3 regions of the Butyrivibrio sp. AE2032 genome follow, and region 1 is predicted to be linked to each of the others. Evidence: riboswitches for the same ligand, from Rfam matches in the RefSeq annotation. Region 1 holds a riboswitch; each other region holds the start of a gene.
What was found. A riboswitch is a leader RNA that binds a small molecule or an ion and turns the genes downstream of it on or off. The one in region 1 is predicted to bind S-adenosylmethionine.
Positions count from the first base shown of each region.

Region 2: linked by a shared signal. The riboswitch ahead of metK (methionine adenosyltransferase) and the one ahead of metK (methionine adenosyltransferase) in region 1 are both predicted to bind S-adenosylmethionine.
Region 3: linked by a shared signal. The riboswitch ahead of BO18_RS24005 (hypothetical protein) and the one ahead of metK (methionine adenosyltransferase) in region 1 are both predicted to bind S-adenosylmethionine.

Region 1 covers NZ_JNLF01000003.1:990,988-996,488, forward strand. The annotation lists gene BO18_RS06420 (DNA polymerase III subunit alpha) at 1-1,584, opposite strand, end outside; gene metK (methionine adenosyltransferase) at 1,712-2,902, opposite strand; SAM riboswitch class I at 2,990-3,120, opposite strand; gene BO18_RS32490 (hypothetical protein) at 3,387-4,175, shown strand; gene BO18_RS34265 (Tex-like N-terminal domain-containing protein) at 4,624-5,501, opposite strand, start outside.
Region 2 covers NZ_JNLF01000004.1:101,938-107,438, reverse strand. The annotation lists gene BO18_RS14645 (CpaF family protein) at 1-857, opposite strand, end outside; gene BO18_RS14640 (hypothetical protein) at 854-1,759, opposite strand; SAM riboswitch class I at 2,033-2,131, shown strand; gene metK (methionine adenosyltransferase) at 2,214-3,407, shown strand; gene BO18_RS32870 (AAA family ATPase) at 3,531-5,501, shown strand, end outside.
Region 3 covers NZ_JNLF01000005.1:1,432,150-1,437,650, forward strand. The annotation lists gene BO18_RS24000 (Imm51 family immunity protein) at 1-691, opposite strand, end outside; gene BO18_RS36040 (hypothetical protein) at 902-1,036, opposite strand; SAM riboswitch class I at 1,373-1,458, shown strand; gene BO18_RS24005 (hypothetical protein) at 1,547-2,260, shown strand; SAM riboswitch class I at 2,326-2,410, shown strand; gene BO18_RS24010 (hypothetical protein) at 2,489-3,076, shown strand; gene BO18_RS24015 (ADP-ribosylglycohydrolase family protein) at 3,090-3,962, shown strand; gene BO18_RS33455 (tetratricopeptide repeat protein) at 3,968-4,882, shown strand; gene BO18_RS24025 (DUF2262 domain-containing protein) at 4,994-5,501, shown strand, end outside.

The sequences.
Region 1 (5,501 bases):
TGCTGACCTGGAAAGAGGGATCAGATCCTCCGCCGGGTCACGGCAGATAACCACTCCCGCTGCATGGATGGAAGTATGGCGAGGAAGTCCCTCAAGCTTTTTACACATGTCGATGAGCTTATGGGTGGTTTCATCCTCCTCATACTGCTTACGAAGCTCGGGGTTCATCTCCAGAGCCTTTTCAAGAGTGATGTTCAGCTCTGTTGGCACCATCTTGGATATCTGGTCACCATAGCTGTAGGGAAGATCCATGACGCGGGCAACATCCCTGATAACACCCTTTGCAGCCAGTGTTCCGAAGGTGATGATCTGAACAACCTTGTCTGAGCCATACTTGCGGGTTACATAATCTATGACATCCTGCCTGTGTTCGTACTCGAAGTCCACGTCTATATCGGGCATGGATACACGCTCAGGATTAAGGAATCTCTCAAAGAGAAGGTCATACCTTATAGGATCGATATTTGTAATATGCATGCAGTAGGATACGATACTTCCTGCTGCAGAGCCTCTTCCCGGACCAACAGCGATACCATTCTCACGGCAGTAATTTATGTAGTCCCATACAATAAGGAAGTAATCCACATATCCCATTCGCTGGATTACAGAAAGCTCGTAGTCCAGGCGCTTTTTCAAAGTTCCGTCATCGTCGGGGTAGCGCTCCTTAAGACCATCGTCGCAAAGCTTGTTCAGATAAGACCAGGAATCATATCCTTCCGGCACTTCGAAGTGCGGGAGTTTGGTGACTCCAAATTCTATCTCTACATTACATCTGTCAGCAATCTTCTGAGTATTATCAATCGCCTGCTGCGCGTAAGGGAAAAGAGCTCTCATCTCTTCTTCGCTCTTTACATAGTACTGACCACCTTCGTAGCGCATACGGTCTTCGTCAGAAACCTTCTTGCCGGTCTGGATGCAAAGAAGAAGGTCATGGGCCTCAGCATCATCGGCATAGGTGTAGTGGCAGTCGTTGGTTGCAACCAGCGGAATATCCAGCTGATCAGACAAAGCAAGGAGTGTATTATTTACCATGCGCTGCTCGGGGATCCCGTGATCCTGCAGTTCAAGGAAAAAATTGCCATGGCCGAAGATAGCATCCAAACGCATTGCCGCCTCTTTTGCCTGGTCGTTCTTACCCTTTACGATGTTCCTTGGAATCTCTCCTGCGAGGCAGGCACTGAGAGCAATTATACCCTCGTGATATTTCTCCAAAAGCTCCATATCTACTCGGGGCTTATAGTAATAACCCTCAGTAAATCCGCGGCTTACGATGTGGGAAAGATTCGCATAGCCTGTGTTGTTCTCAGCAAGGAGCACCAGGTGGTAGTACCTGTCATCTGAGGCAGAAGTTTCTTTTTCAAAACGGGAGCCGGGAGCCACATAGACCTCGCACCCTATGATGGGATTGATTCCCTCTGCCTTGCAGGCCTTGTAGTAATCGATAACGCCGTACATAACTCCGTGGTCAGTAATAGCCCCGGCAGTCATGCCCAGGTCCTTAAGGCGCTTCACATATTCTTTTATCTTATTGGAACCGTCCAAAAGAGAGTACTCAGTGTGGACGTGAAGATGAGCAAAAGCCATTTTGTTCCCCCAATACCCGATTAATTCAATAGAAAGATTATAGCATACGGCAAGTGACATAAAAAGGACAGGCAGTCTAAGTGACCACCTGTCCATGACATTCTGTCGATATTTCTTTTACCAAATATTACTGTACTGCTGCCTTAAGCTCTTCAACCTTATCTGTCTGCTCCCAAGGAAGGTTCAGATCGTTGCGGCCGAAGTGTCCATAAGCTGCTGTCTGCTTGTAGATAGGACGACGAAGGTCGAGCATCTTGATGATTCCTGCAGGACGAAGGTCGAATACCTTTCTAACTGCCTCTGTAAGCTTCTCATTAGAAACCTTGCCTGTTCCGAATGTATCAACAAGAACTGATGTAGGCTGTGCAACACCGATAGCGTATGAAAGCTGGATCTCTGCTCTGTCAGCAAGGCCTGCTGCTACGATGTTCTTTGCAACGTATCTGGCAGCATATGCAGCTGAACGGTCAACCTTTGTGCAATCCTTTCCTGAGAAAGCTCCGCCGCCGTGACGAGCTGCTCCGCCGTAAGTATCAACGATGATCTTACGACCTGTAAGTCCTGCATCACCCTGAGGTCCGCCGATTACGAAACGGCCTGTAGGATTGATGAAGATCTTTGTGTTAGCATCAACCATTGTCTGGTCAACAACTGCATCGATAACGTACTTTCTGATGTCAGCGTGGATCTGCTCCTGAGTAACCTTCTCATCGTGCTGAGTTGAGATAACGATAGCCTCAAGTCTGATTGGCTTGCCGTTCTCATCATACTCTACAGAAACCTGGCTCTTTCCATCTGCGCGAAGGTAAGCAAGTGTTCCGTTCTTTCTAACCTCTGTGAGTTTCTTTGTAAGCTTGTGTGCAAGGCTGATAGCGTAAGGCATAAGCTCCTCAGTCTCGTTTGTAGCGTAACCAAACATCATACCCTGGTCGCCGGCACCAATTGCCTCAAGCTGCTCATCTGTCATGTTGTTCTCTCTAGCCTCAAGAGCCTTGTCAACACCCATAGCGATGTCTGCAGACTGCTGGTCAAGAGCAACCATAACTGCACATGTGTTTCCATCGAAGCCCTTTTCGGAGCTGTCGTAACCGATCTCGCAAACTGTCTCACGAGCGATCTTAGCATAGTCAACAACTGCTTTTGTTGTGATCTCACCTGTGATGAGAACGAAACCTGTGCAAGCTGTTGTCTCGCAAGCAACACGGCTCATTGGATCCTGTGCCATGCATGCATCAAGGATAGCATCAGAGATGTTATCACAGATTTTGTCGGGATGTCCTTCAGTAACTGATTCGGATGTGAAAATAAACTTATCCATTCTTTTTCCTTTCTTGCGCTTTGCGCCATAAAATAAGAAATCCGCTTGTTGCGTGCACAAACAAGCGGAACTGACCAATTTCAGATCCTCTTATTGCTCGTAAGGTTTCTGCAGTTGAAGCAGAAGCAGTTGCACGCTCAGGTTGGCACCTTCCTCATGATCCAAGGGGTTGCCGTGGCTTCACAGGTCCTATGTACCTCCACCACTCTGAATAAGAGAACTAGTTAAAATATAATTGCTAAGCGGACATATATCTGTCGTCCGTTAAGCAATGATACCCTATAGCATAAATAAAATCAATAGGATAATTTGAAAATTTTTGTTAATTATGGTATATTGGCCTTCGATGTTTCTTTTTATGGATGGGTCTCATCCATTTCTGCTCGGATTCTTCCGGCTTTTTCGCAGAAACATTCCATTATTAAAAGCTAGAGTGAGTGAATCTTTATTTCGGTTTTTATGAATTTTAAAAGGAGGAAAGTATTTGAATCAAACTGAATATTTTAAGGACCGTAAAGCTGTGCTAGAGAAGGAGATTGCGGAATTAGAGCGAGAGATAGCTCTTTTGCCGGAAGGGTGTTTGACAATCAGCAAACGACAGAGAAAAGGAAAGGAGTATATTTCATATTATAAAGAGGTCAAAACAAGCGAAGGAAAACAAAAAATATATCTTTCCAGAGAAAAGGTAGACGAAGCCAAGATTTTAGCGCTTAAGGCTTATAAGTGGAGAATGCTACAGGATAATAAAAATGAATTGGAAGCCATAAAACATTATCTGAAGTACAGGATTAACAGTCATTACCTGGAAATGCTAAATCCTTTATCGCCATACAGACCGTTGCTTGTCGACGGCAAAAGCACCCCGGAAATATGGGAATCAGAACCATATGAAAAGTCTAAGGATCATCCAGAACACCTGATAGTTAAGGCACCAAAAGGAGAATTTGTCCGTTCGAAATCAGAGGCAATGATAGCGCAGGTATTATATACCAAAGGCATCCCTTATAGATACGAAAACATTCATGATATAAATAGGGTAAGTATAGCCTCTGACTTCACTATTATGAATCCAAAGACAAGCGAAATAAAAATATGGGAGCATTTTGGATTATGCGACAAACCATATTATCAGTCCACGATAGACTTCAAGATGCATCACTATATTAGAGCTGGTTATCTTCCAGGCCATAACCTGATTCTTACTTATGAGGATGAAGCGCATCCACTAAGCTTTATCGAAGTTGAAGAACTTGTGAAGAAGCATTTTTCATGAGTCTTCTTATAAAAATGCTTATTTGACCGAAAAGTTTTATCGGAGATAAAGGGTACTAATGTGATTTTCATGGGTAAATAGATAAAAGAAACTAATTATTTGAAAAAGCAATCCAGATAGCAGCTAAAGGCAATGATTTTTTCATAGGTAAAAGGCAAAATAACATTTATGATACGAAAAGAGCTAAAGGAGAGCAATTAAGCAAACCATTTTTTCAGGGGTAAATCCAAAAACAAACTTCTTCAGATGAAAACGCTATAAGATGTCGCAATAAACTACGACTAATTTGAGGCCACCAATATACTAATTTGCATAAATCGCCCCAGGCGGTGGAAACCGAGGATCATTTGATCTTCAAACACACGCCTGGGGCGAAATAAATTTTTATGAAATTCGCAAAACTAGCGATATTTCAGCGCCGAAAACTACTGAAGCTGCTGCGCCATTGTTAGTCGTTGGCGTTGCCCTTGAAGATTACGATGCCTTTCTTCTTGAACTTCTTGGGGGCTTCGGAAGCTGCGCCATCGGATGCTGCGGACTTTGCACCGGGAGCTGCGTCACCGGCAGGTCTTCTGGCAGATGAGGTTGCTGCTCCGGGCCTTGCTCCGGGAGCTACACCTCCGGCAGATTCAGGTCTGCGAGCGGAAGAGGTTGCTGCTCCGGGTCTTACATCAGATGCTGATGCAGACTTTGTTGCTGCGCCGCCAGACTTAGCCGCAGCGCCAGCTCCTGCACTGCTAGCAGGCTTTCTGGTGATTCCGGCTTCCTTGGCCATCTGATCTACAACAGAGGTGCGCTTTGGAGCTGCCTTCTTCTCTTCCTTTACTGCCTTTGGAGCAGGTCTGGAAGCTGCCTTTGCTGCTGCCTCTGCAGCAACCTTGGCAGGATCCTGAAGCTTCATGGTAAGAGAGATTCTCTTCTTATCAAGCTCTACATCAAGAACCTGGACATCCACAATATCTCCAACACTGACAGCCTCAAGAGGATGCTTGATAAACTTGTCTGTGATGTGGGATACGTGTACCAGTCCGTCCTGGTGAACACCTATATCAACAAAACACCCAAAGTCGATTACGTTTCTTACTGTGCCCTTAAGGATCATGCCAGGCTTAAGATCCTTCATATCAAGGACATCGCTTCTAAGGATTGGAGCTGGCATGTTCTCACGAGGGTCACGGGATGGTTTCTCAAGCTCTGAGAGGATATCTGTAAGAGTGATCTCACCGATTCCCAGCTCCTGAGCAAGGGTCTTCTTCTCAGCCTCGGTAACCTTCTTGGAAAGAGATCCGGCCACCGCGCTACCTGCGCCTGTACCACCACCATTTC
Region 2 (5,501 bases), on a different contig from region 1:
TCTGCGCTTTCCTTTCCTCTGACCTCGCCGACAATGATCCGGTCAGGCCTCATCCTGAGTGATGCCCTTATCATCATTCCGATATTAACTTCGCCTGTTCCGTCTGGCCCCGGGAGCCTTGCTTCCATCTTTACGAGATTATCTATACCCTGGAGATTGAGCTCGGCTGAATCCTCTATAGTGACGATCCTTTCTGTCTTTGGGATGAACCCCGAAAGGCAGTTCAGGAACGTTGTCTTTCCCGAACCTGTACCGCCGCAGATGAATATCGTTCTCTTGTTCCTGACACATTCTGCAAGAAACCTTGCAGCTTCCTCGCTTATGAAACCCTGCCTTATGAGTGATACGATGTCATGGGTGATACCCGTGAACTTTCTTATCGTTACGGTTGTCTCCCTCGTGATGGGCGGCAGCACGGCATTTGCTCTCGAGCCGTCAGGCAGCCTTAAGTCCGCTATCGGATATGCTTCGTTCAACGGTCTGTTCTGGTTTGCAAAGAAGCAGGAGATGCAGGTCTTGAGTGATTCCTCGTCACGGAAAGCTAAGTCTGATCTGTATAGTTTTCCGTTTCTTTCGTAGAAGATCTTATATGGTCCGTTTACCATTATTTCCGTGATCGTCGGATCCTCCATCAGTGGTTCGATCACATCCAGTCTCCTGAGAGAATTGAAGACAGACTGAGCCATCTCGCGCTTTTCGTCCAGGCTCATCCTGCAGGAAGTGTTTTCTGATATCACATCTGAGATTATCTCGCGGAGTTTCTCGTCAGAAGGATCTGTCTCGCCCGAGATGGTATTAAGGACGCAATATGTTATCTGCTCTTTTATGTCGACAGTACCGGTCCTTGAAGGCGTCATACGGCAATTTCCCTCTGACCGATGTTCTCTTCATCGCCGGTCTCATTGGGACCGGCTGCGTAATAAACCGTGATCCTCTCCGGTCCCAGGATCTTTTTAAGCATTGATATGAGATCCTGTGCTCCGGGATCTTCGCTAGCGGTCTTAGACGGCAGGAGTATGTATACCATGTCGCATCCGCAGAGCAGTTCGGGAAGATCCTTTGTCCTGAAGCCTTCAATGACGGCCAGAACGTTGACCGATCTTGTCTTTGAATGCACGAGTTCCGCCGCGAGGTTCATGAGTGTGACAGAGCGTCCTGCTCCGAGATCGTAGACATCGTCGTAATTTGTACAGCTTCCCGGAGTGAGAAAACCGAGGTCATCCATATTGCAGTACTTGAGAATATCTTCGGGTGTGAATCTTTTTGATCTGCAGGCTTCGAGAAGCGAAGTCATGTTGCATCCCGAAGATCCTTTCCATAATGCTCTCAGTTTGCTCGTGAAATCGAGTCTGATGTTGATGTCGGCACCTCTGAAACTGTCAGACAGTTCGCATATGAATCTGTCCCTTACGTCTGTGTAGACGAACGGAATGACGGCGGAGAGAGTTCCTTTGACCGGGCCGGGTATTGTGGGTGTTTCCATAGGTGTGCGTAACAGGTGTATGAGTCTGGCACAGTCTATCGCCCCGCCGTCTTCCGTAAGCCTTATTGGAGAGGTTGTATGTGAAAAAGCTTGTTCTTCATTCATGTCAGCAGGATCGTATATGACCTTGGTATAGCTGCTGAAACGGTCGTCCAGATCATCTGGTTCAAGGTAGGGATCGACGATATAGGCGTCAGGGAAGAAACTGCTCAGGCGCTTTTTGAGAAGCGTATAGATATATCCGTTCTTCTCGTAGATCTTTATCGTGAAAGCCATATTCTGTTCCTCCTTGCGTCATTGGTTGATAAGCCGGATTGTAAGGCCGGCAAGCCTTTGATAAAAGCGACAAAATACGACAAAAACGACAACGGAAGATGCCATGAAACACGGTTTTCGCAGGGTAATAAATTAATTAATATTATTAACGTTTCGGCATTCCGTAACTGTTTTCGAAAAGAATTTTTCAAACCTTGCCGTCATATGCACCGGGACAATTGACAAAGGGGGTGAGGATAAGTAAAATCATCTCACAATAAAAAACAAGTTCATTGCTTATCAAGAGAGGTTCTAGGGACCGGCCCGTTAAGAACCCGGCAACCGCGGAAAGCAGCGGTGCCAATTCCGGCAGGGAAACCTGAAAGATGAGGATCGTTTATAAAAAGACGTTGGCCTTCTCCTTTCGGGGGAAGGTTTTTTCTTTAACAAAGGCATTGAACGGAAAGGAAAGACAATGAGAAATAAAAAAGGAAATTGGCTGTTCACTTCTGAATCCGTTACGGAGGGACATCCCGACAAGATCTGCGACCAGATCTCTGACAGCGTGCTCGATGCGATACTTGAGCAGGACAGCACGGCAAGAGTCGCATGCGAGACTTGCACGACTACGGGTATGGTACTCGTCATGGGCGAGATCTCAACATCGGCTTATGTCGATATTCCCTCGATAGTAAGGAACAAGATCAAAGAGATCGGATACAACTCCAGCGATATGGGTTTCGACAGCAATTCATGCGCAGTGCTCACATCGATCGATGAGCAGTCCCCCGACATCGCAATGGGCGTCAACGAGTCATATGAGGCTCGTCACGGCGGCGAAAAGGAACTCGATACAGGAGCAGGCGACCAGGGCATGATGTTCGGTTACGCAAACGATGACACACCTGAGCTTATGCCGATGCCGATATCTCTTGCACACAAGCTTACGATCCGCCTTACCGAAGTTCGCAAGAACGGTGCGGATTTCTTAAGGCCTGACGGTAAGTCACAGGTAACCGTTGAGTATGAGAACGACAAGGTGAAGAGGATCGACGCGGTAGTTATCTCTACTCAGCACAGCGCAGACGTGACTCTCGAATACCTTGTGGATTACATCAAAGAGAACGTCATCAAGCCCGTTATCCCTGCGGAGCTCATCGATGAGAACACGAGGATCTACATCAATCCTACGGGAAGATTCGTGGTTGGCGGACCTCAGGGCGACTCCGGACTTACCGGAAGGAAGATCATCGTCGATACATACGGCGGTTTTGCGCGTCACGGCGGCGGATGCTTCTCCGGAAAGGACCCCACGAAGGTCGACCGTTCCGCATGCTACATGATGCGTTATATCGCAAAGAACATCGTTGCGGCAGGAGTCGCATCGGAGTGTGAAGTACAGGTTGCTTATGCTATCGGTGTTGCAAAGCCGGTATCCGTAATGGTCGATACGTTCGGAACGGGAAGGATCGACGATGAGAAGATCACTGAGATCGTCAATAAGGTATTCGATTTAAGACCTGCAGCCATCATCAGGGATCTGGATCTCAGAAGACCCATCTATGCGAAGACTGCAAGCTACGGTCACTTCGGCAGGACTGATATCGACCTGCCCTGGGAAAAGACCGACAAGGCCGAGGAGATTAAGAAGCTCGCAGGCATCAGATAACTTCCGTTCATAGGACAATATAATTCATAACGCCCGGTTTCAGTCTCAACTTTAACCGGGCGTGTTGTTTTCGGGAAATATCTCTGCTAGCATTTGAAAAAGTCTTTACACGGAAGAATATGCATGAAAAAAGAACCCAAAGACAAGCCTCTGACACTGACGACGGCTGATGTAGGCAAAGAGATAGAAGACGCTAAGGTCACCTGCATAAAGGTGTTCTGCCCGAGGAAAGATAACGGTTTTGTATCTTTTCTCTGCGATGGCAGGTTTACCGTTGCCGGCAAGTCAAAGGTGGACATCGTGGAGGGTGGAACTTATTTCATCTCCGGCAAAGTCACGGAATGGAACAACAGGCCTCAGATCACGTTAAAGAAGATAAGGGAAGACGAGGATGCGGGAGTTACGCCGCTTATAGCTTCTTTCCTTGCCGACAACATAGACGGTTTGGGAAAGGTAACTGCTGATGCCCTTGCGGAGAAATTCGGCGCGGATGTTCTGAAGGTTCTGACCGAGACGCCTGAGCAGGCAGCTTCGGGAATCAAGGGCTTATCTTCTGAAAGAGCGGTCGCAATTTGCGATCAGCTTACCGAGGACTATGATTTCTATACGCGCGGACTCGAGGCCAAGCTCATGGGGTTTTCCCAGCTTCAGATAAAGCTTTTAAATAATCTCGGATTACTTGACTTGGAGAAGATCAGGAAGGAACCTTATTCCCTTATGGGTCACGGTATCGTGGGTTTTGAACTTCTGGACCGGATAGCCATGGGTGAGGGTTTATCTACTGTTGCAACGGAGAGGATAGCCGCAGCTCTTTACCAGGCTTGCATAAATCTTCATGAAGATACAAAGTCAACTGCGCTGAAACCCGTGGATGTCAGATGCAAGGCGTTGGAATACGTAAACCGCAACGAGCCCAAGCTCACATCAGATCAGTTTTCCGCCGTTTTCAGGGCGGGTGTTTCTCTTGCGATCGAAGAAAAGAAGATAGCAGTATATAAATACGATTCCGGAAAATGTGCGGTATGTGATGTTGAGGATGAGCAGGCGAGATTTGCCACGATGAGTTATTTCGCGTCTGAACTCGAGATAGAAAGACGCGTCAACAGGATGCTTAACTCCAAGCTTATGCCTCCGCATAAAGACGAGAGCGACAGGATAATGAATGAAGTAGCATCCGATATGGGCATCATTCCCGACAGGTCGCAGTTAGAGGCTCTATATCTTTGCATGTACAGTCCGATAAGCGTCATCACGGGAGGCCCGGGAACGGGCAAGACCACCATCATGGGCATTTTGGGCGAATACTTTAAGAGAAATAACATAAAGTGCCTTTATGCGGCACCGACCGGCAGGGCTGCGAAGAAACTGTCGGAGGCCTGCGGGAGCGAGGCATCGACCATTCACAGACTTTTGGGCGTGAAGATGACCATGGATCCGAACGAGGAAGACCAGCTCCCGCCTGACCGGGCAGGACAGTACAACAGCCTTCTTTTCGTACACGGAAAGGATAATCCTCTAAGTGCGCGCGTTATCGTGATAGACGAGATGTCGATGGTCGACACTATGCTGTTCAGGCATCTTCTCGATGCCGTCGATAAAGGCACTTCGATAATACTGGTAGGCGACCCCGATCAGCTCCCGTCAGTCGGATGCGGAAATATCTTAAGCGATCTCATATCCTGCGGATCCATCCCGAAGGTTACGCTAGATGCCCTTCACAGACAGGACGACAACGGTACGATAGCTGCCAACGCAAGACTTATCCTTGAAGGACAGGAGCCTAAATGCGAGGGCGAGGATTTTGAGGTCATCAGCTGCAAGACCGAGGAGGAAGCCCAGGAGATCATCGCGAGACTCGTAATGGAGCATAAGGACGAGGACATGATATGTCTTACTCCCACCAAGAACGAGAACGTGGCTCTCGGTACCGTGCAGCTCAACAAGATGATACAGTCGCTCCTTGTGAAGGAAGACGATGAGAAGATAATCAGAAGAGGCCAGAGCCTTGTTCTTCACATCGGCGATAAGATAATGCAGAACAGGAATGACTACTCCACAGAATGCACCGATCCTTTGACAGGTGAAACGGTGCAG
Region 3 (5,501 bases), on a different contig from region 1:
TCGCACTGTCGGCATCCATATCCGATTCAATATATTTCTTTCCCGGTATGCCTCCCTGTACATAAACAGTTGCAGGACCAGTCGAAGTAATCGTAAACATAAGAGGATGCTCAACACCCTGGTTGTTATAATTCAATTCGATGGAATACCCGGAATTATCACCGGTTCTTCTCGGCCCCGTAGGAAAATCTCCGCTCATACGGATGCCAAACTTCTTGGGATCCCCAAGGTAAAGGCCATACAAGACATAGTCACAGATACTGTATGGAGCAACCGCCTCTAACTTTGCATATCTTACAGTGGCACACCGGTCCCAGTCGATATCATCGGCATTCTGCTCCAGGAATGTAATTGCCTTTTCTTCATCATTGACGAGATCATCAAGAATCCGACCCAGTTTCTCCGCCAATGCTTTTGTTTCTTCACTGACACCTTCTATGTAAGCGCAATACATTTCAGAACACTCGGAAGCTGGAACAACTTTCAACACTTCATATATCTCGGGAGCATTTATTCTGAGATAACTGTTCAGAAATGCCTGCCAAACGGACACATGCAGAAAATCTTCTTCGTAATAAACGCCAACACTCTCAATTATGCGCTCGCAGATAGACCTGATCGTTACATCAGTAAGATCAAGATTTACCGAGATGCAGTCTTTACCGATATAGGAATAAGAATAGTTTTCCATAAGTGGCCCTCACAGCTTGTATTTCTTATGTTTACGGAATTATGGAATTGTAAACCATAAGAAAAGAATGATCCGTCACAACTTCATTTTATTCTATTTTCGGAACGTTTAGTGAAACATTTTCGATTTTCGTTAGAAATCGCCTTAAAACATTTCTTGTTTTCGTTAGAAACCGCGCCAAAACATTTCTCGTTTTCGTTAGGAGTCCAGTTATCTGGCCAGCACCTTCATTGCCTTTGCATACTTCTTGGCAAAGTACCCGGCGGCAGCATAGCCTCTTTTCTGAGATGCGCTCATGGCAGGTCTGCCTGCTGTGTTTCTTACGTTATTGGTATTCTTCTTCATGACGGATCTCCTCCTTATCATCTGTATCTGCCTATATGATAAAAAGACAGATGGTCGGAAATTGTCGCATCTATCACTTTATAACAAACCCGGAGTAAGCAAAACATCTTGTTGAATATCCCAGGTTGCGGTGCTATATTTCATTTGTAAACTAAAATGGTTTACAAATGAAAAGTTGCGTATATCGATACATCCAAATCGTATTTTTGGCACCTTATAAACCACCTTCAATTTTATTATTTTATTAGCACCTCAACAGTCGTTTTTCAACCCTTGTATGTCCTTTTAATAGGACTGTTTTTCCTTGAAATCCGCAGCAGGCATGCTATACTTAAAGCACCATAAAGAGTACGCGAGGGACAAGCCCGTTGACCGTACAGCAACCTGCCTGGAGCAAGGTGCTAAAGCTTGAATGATGGGACCATTGGTTTTTCCTACCTCCTTTTGTGTGTGTACTGATCCCGTCATTCAAGCAGACGGGATCAAGTATTGAATACGGAGGTAACAAAAATGGGAAAGAGAACAGTAAGCGTAGCAGCAGCGATCAACATCAGATTCACAGGGGAAAACACCACACATAACCTGGGCGTTATGAGCGCCAGGCTTGATAAGAAGCAGTACAACAGGATTAAGGCTTCATATGATACCGGCATATTCCAGTACATGAACGAGGATACCGCCTTGGCCGACCTTATGAAGTTTTTCGACTGGGGCGAGGAAGATAACGACGATCAGAAGATCCTTATCGACTACCCGCTGGAGATCAGGTCAGGCTTTTCTTTCGAGATCCTGCCTGTATTGACCGAAGGCGGCAGCGATGAAGATAACGCTGAAGAAGACGGCAGCTTCGCGGAAACAACAGAAGATGATCTTGACCTTCCCAACGAATGGTTCGACGAAGACAGCGAAGAGTTTAAAAGAAGCGAAGCTTTCGAGGATGCCATGGACGGGCTGAAGGACTGGATGAGGCATAACGGCATGGAAGAAGGGCAGCGTCACTACTGCGTTGAAGACAATAAGGGACGCTACGTCTGTTCTTTGGACATCTCCTGGCCGTTCGGAGTTTTCGGACTTCAGAAAGGATTCACAAAACCATTGTGCATCCTGGCCTGGAACCCGGATGAAGAGAGCATTAAGAAAGCAGAAGAGTTCGGATTCACCTGCTTCACGGACATTGAAGAATTCAAGGACTACATAAGAAAGACATACTTGGGAGCAAGCTGAAAATGTCGCCCGGCATGCGACCAACAGGAATGACGCAGTCGTTATACTGAAGCCATAACAAGAAACAACCATTAAGAGTACGCGAGGGACAAGCCCGGTGACCGTACAGCAACCTGCAAAAGCAAGGTGCTAATGCTTGAACGATGGGACATAAGAATACACCTCTTCAAGGTCCCGTCGTTTAATCAAACAAAGACGAGATCAATAATTTAAAGGAGGTCATATAACATGGCAGGAGACGTAAAGTACATTACAAGGTACCAGAAGGCAAACACGACACAGGTGAACGTACGCCTTAGCAAGAAGTACGACGCCGACATTATCGGGTTCTTCGAGGAGATGGAGGACACCGGCAAGGCTACCTACATTAAGAAGCTTATCCGCGAGGATATGGCGCGCAGGGCGGCCGAGAAGGCAGACGGGGCTTCCGCTGAGGAGGCCGGCGGCGAGGCTGGTGGTGAGCCTAGTGGTGAGGCCGGAACAGAGCCCGCGCCGGAAAAGATACTGACGGTCGCAGAGCTTGCCGTAAGGATCGGTTCGAGCGTTCCGACCGTATCTTCCTGGTACCGATTCAAGAAAGAGAACCCGGAGCATGAGCTGGCAAAGCTTCTTCCCGACTTTTTCAGGAAGGGCGCGCACAGGACAAGATGCTGGCACGAGTCGGACATTGAGAAGCTTCTTAAGTTCAAGGCTTCCATTCCGCAGGGCAGGAACGGCGTCATGGGTTCCATAACGCAGAAGTATCAGAAAAGGAAGTCTGCCGGCAGCGGTGCGCAGGAAACAGCCGGCAGTCACGAAACAGATCACGCAGCATAAGGAGGTAACGGCAATGTTAGGAGCAATCATAGGAGATATAGTTGGAAGCAGATTTGAGTTTGACAGAGGAAACAAGAGCAGGGATTTTAAGCTGTTCACTTCCGAGAGCGACTTTACGGACGATTCTGTAATGACAGTCGCGGTTGCCGAGGCGCTTATGGACGCAGGCAGGGACGCTGACGAGAAGACCGTCAAGAAGCACATTATCCGTTCCATGAAGAAGTGGGGCCAGAAGTACCCCCACGCAGGATACGGCGCGAATTTCATATACTGGGTACTTTCAGATGACCCAGAGCCGTACGGAAGCCTGGGTAACGGTTCGGGCATGAGAGTGTCCGCAGCAGGCTGGCTGTACGACACCATAGAGCGCACCAGAGAGGTCGCGAGATGGACGGCCGAGGTAACGCACAATCACCCTGAAGGAATAAAGGGAGCAGAGTCCACGGCATCCGCCATCTTCATGGCAAGGAAAGGCGCGTCTTTGGATGAGATCCGCGACTATATCGTTAAGGAATTCGGTTACGACCTGTCCAGGACATTGGACGATATCCGTCCCAACTACCAGCACGTCGAAGACTGTATGCACACGATGCCTGAGGCATTCGAGTGCTTCCTTGAAGCTGACAGCTATGAGAGCACGTTAAGGAACGTCATGTACATCGGCGGAGACACTGATACTTTGTGCGCGATTGCCGGTGCCATAGCCGAGGCAAAATGGGGGATCCCGCACGGAATAGACATAGACGCTTATCACTACATGCCGCAGGAGATGGTCGACGTCGTCTTGAGATTCATGAAGTTCAACGGCGGCGTCTATCCGGACAGATACTGGGGTTCGGGTTTTGACTGCCCGATCTGGGGAGAGCCTAAAAAGGATGATGAGTGATCACCATGAACGAGACTGAAGCAAGAGGTTTGATCACGGATTACTACCTTTCCGAGAGCCACACGGAGGACGACAAGTTCATGTTCGTGGAGGCGCTCAGGTTCCTGATCGACGAGTACCACAATCCGAACGACATGCATAACCTGGCGTGGTTCTACGCAGAGGAGAAGGATTTCAGGCTGTACCAGAAGTATCTGGAGATGGCTGCGGAATACGGCTACCGCCCTTCGTATGAAAGCCTGGGGTATCTCTGGTACTACGGCCAGACAGGTACGGTCGATTATGAGAAGGCCTTCCGTTACTTCAGCATGGGCGCAGAGTCCTGCGACGATCACTTAAGGATCGGCTGCGAATATAAGATAGCCGACATGTACCGCTTCGGGTATTTCGTTGAGAAGGACGAGGAAAAGTATGTGGAGATAATTGAGAGGCTTTACGAGGAGTGTTCGCACCCTGAGGACCTGTTCAGCCTGATACCGCCCGAGTTTCTTCCGTGGCCTGCACTGAACTACAGGATGGCGGGGATCTTGGAATCCGAAGGCAACATCACCGAGGCGCTGCATCTGCTGGGTGAGGCACGCACCGGGTTTGCCGAATATTTAAGGTCGAACCCGTCCTGGTGGGGCAACATCGAAGAGATGGAGAAAGTCGTTCTTATGATGCACCGCCTCTCCCCTTCAACTGACGGGCTGACCGACCTTTACGACCTGTTCTGGCTGTCGGAGAAGGAATGCTGTCTGAAGTTTTTATACAGGGGAATCCCCTGCACAGTCGAGTGCATAGCAGAAGACGGCAAGATGGTGATAAGGTTCAACAACAGGTGGTACAGAAGCATCAGTGACTTTTTCGAGAAGGCAAAGATAGGCGGAAGGCCTGTAACGGCGCTGTTCGGAGAACTTATTGAGTATCAGGTAAGCTGAATGCAGCCAGGACCTTTCGCCCATATTAGCCGAAATCTGCTGTTGTATTCCCTCCCCCGTAATTTTATTATGAGAAATGACAAAGATCTCGGAAAGACGGGGGTAACGGTTATGTCAGACTTAGAACTTTGCAACGGGGCAAAATTGCCTTTTGATGAGGAAGCCGGATGCTTCCATGCCGAATTTGACTGGTGCGGCGAGAAGGTTGAGTTCGCCATGTATGCGCCGCCTGAGAGCAGCAACAGCGTGGGCGCGCTGCAGTACGCTTTCAAGACTCTGTATGAGGATCAGGAGAGCTGGAACGACGCAATGCAGGAAGCGCTGTCAGACAGCCTCGGTCTTTTCACCGATGACATCAAAGCGTTTGAACTGCAGCTCGAACGTATAGTAATTGTTTTCCTTACCGATGTGTCTTTGTTCAGGCCGAACGAAGCCTGCATAAGAGCGCATTTCGAGCCCATGCACAACAAGGTTTCCGGCAAGGCATACATACTGACGGGAACGATCAGGGACGGCTTTACCCAACTTACCTTCGAATCGGAAACTGAAGAAGGCGAAGATGATGAGGATGATACGGAATACCGCGAACTCAGTAACGGCGATGAGCTGGCATTTTCCG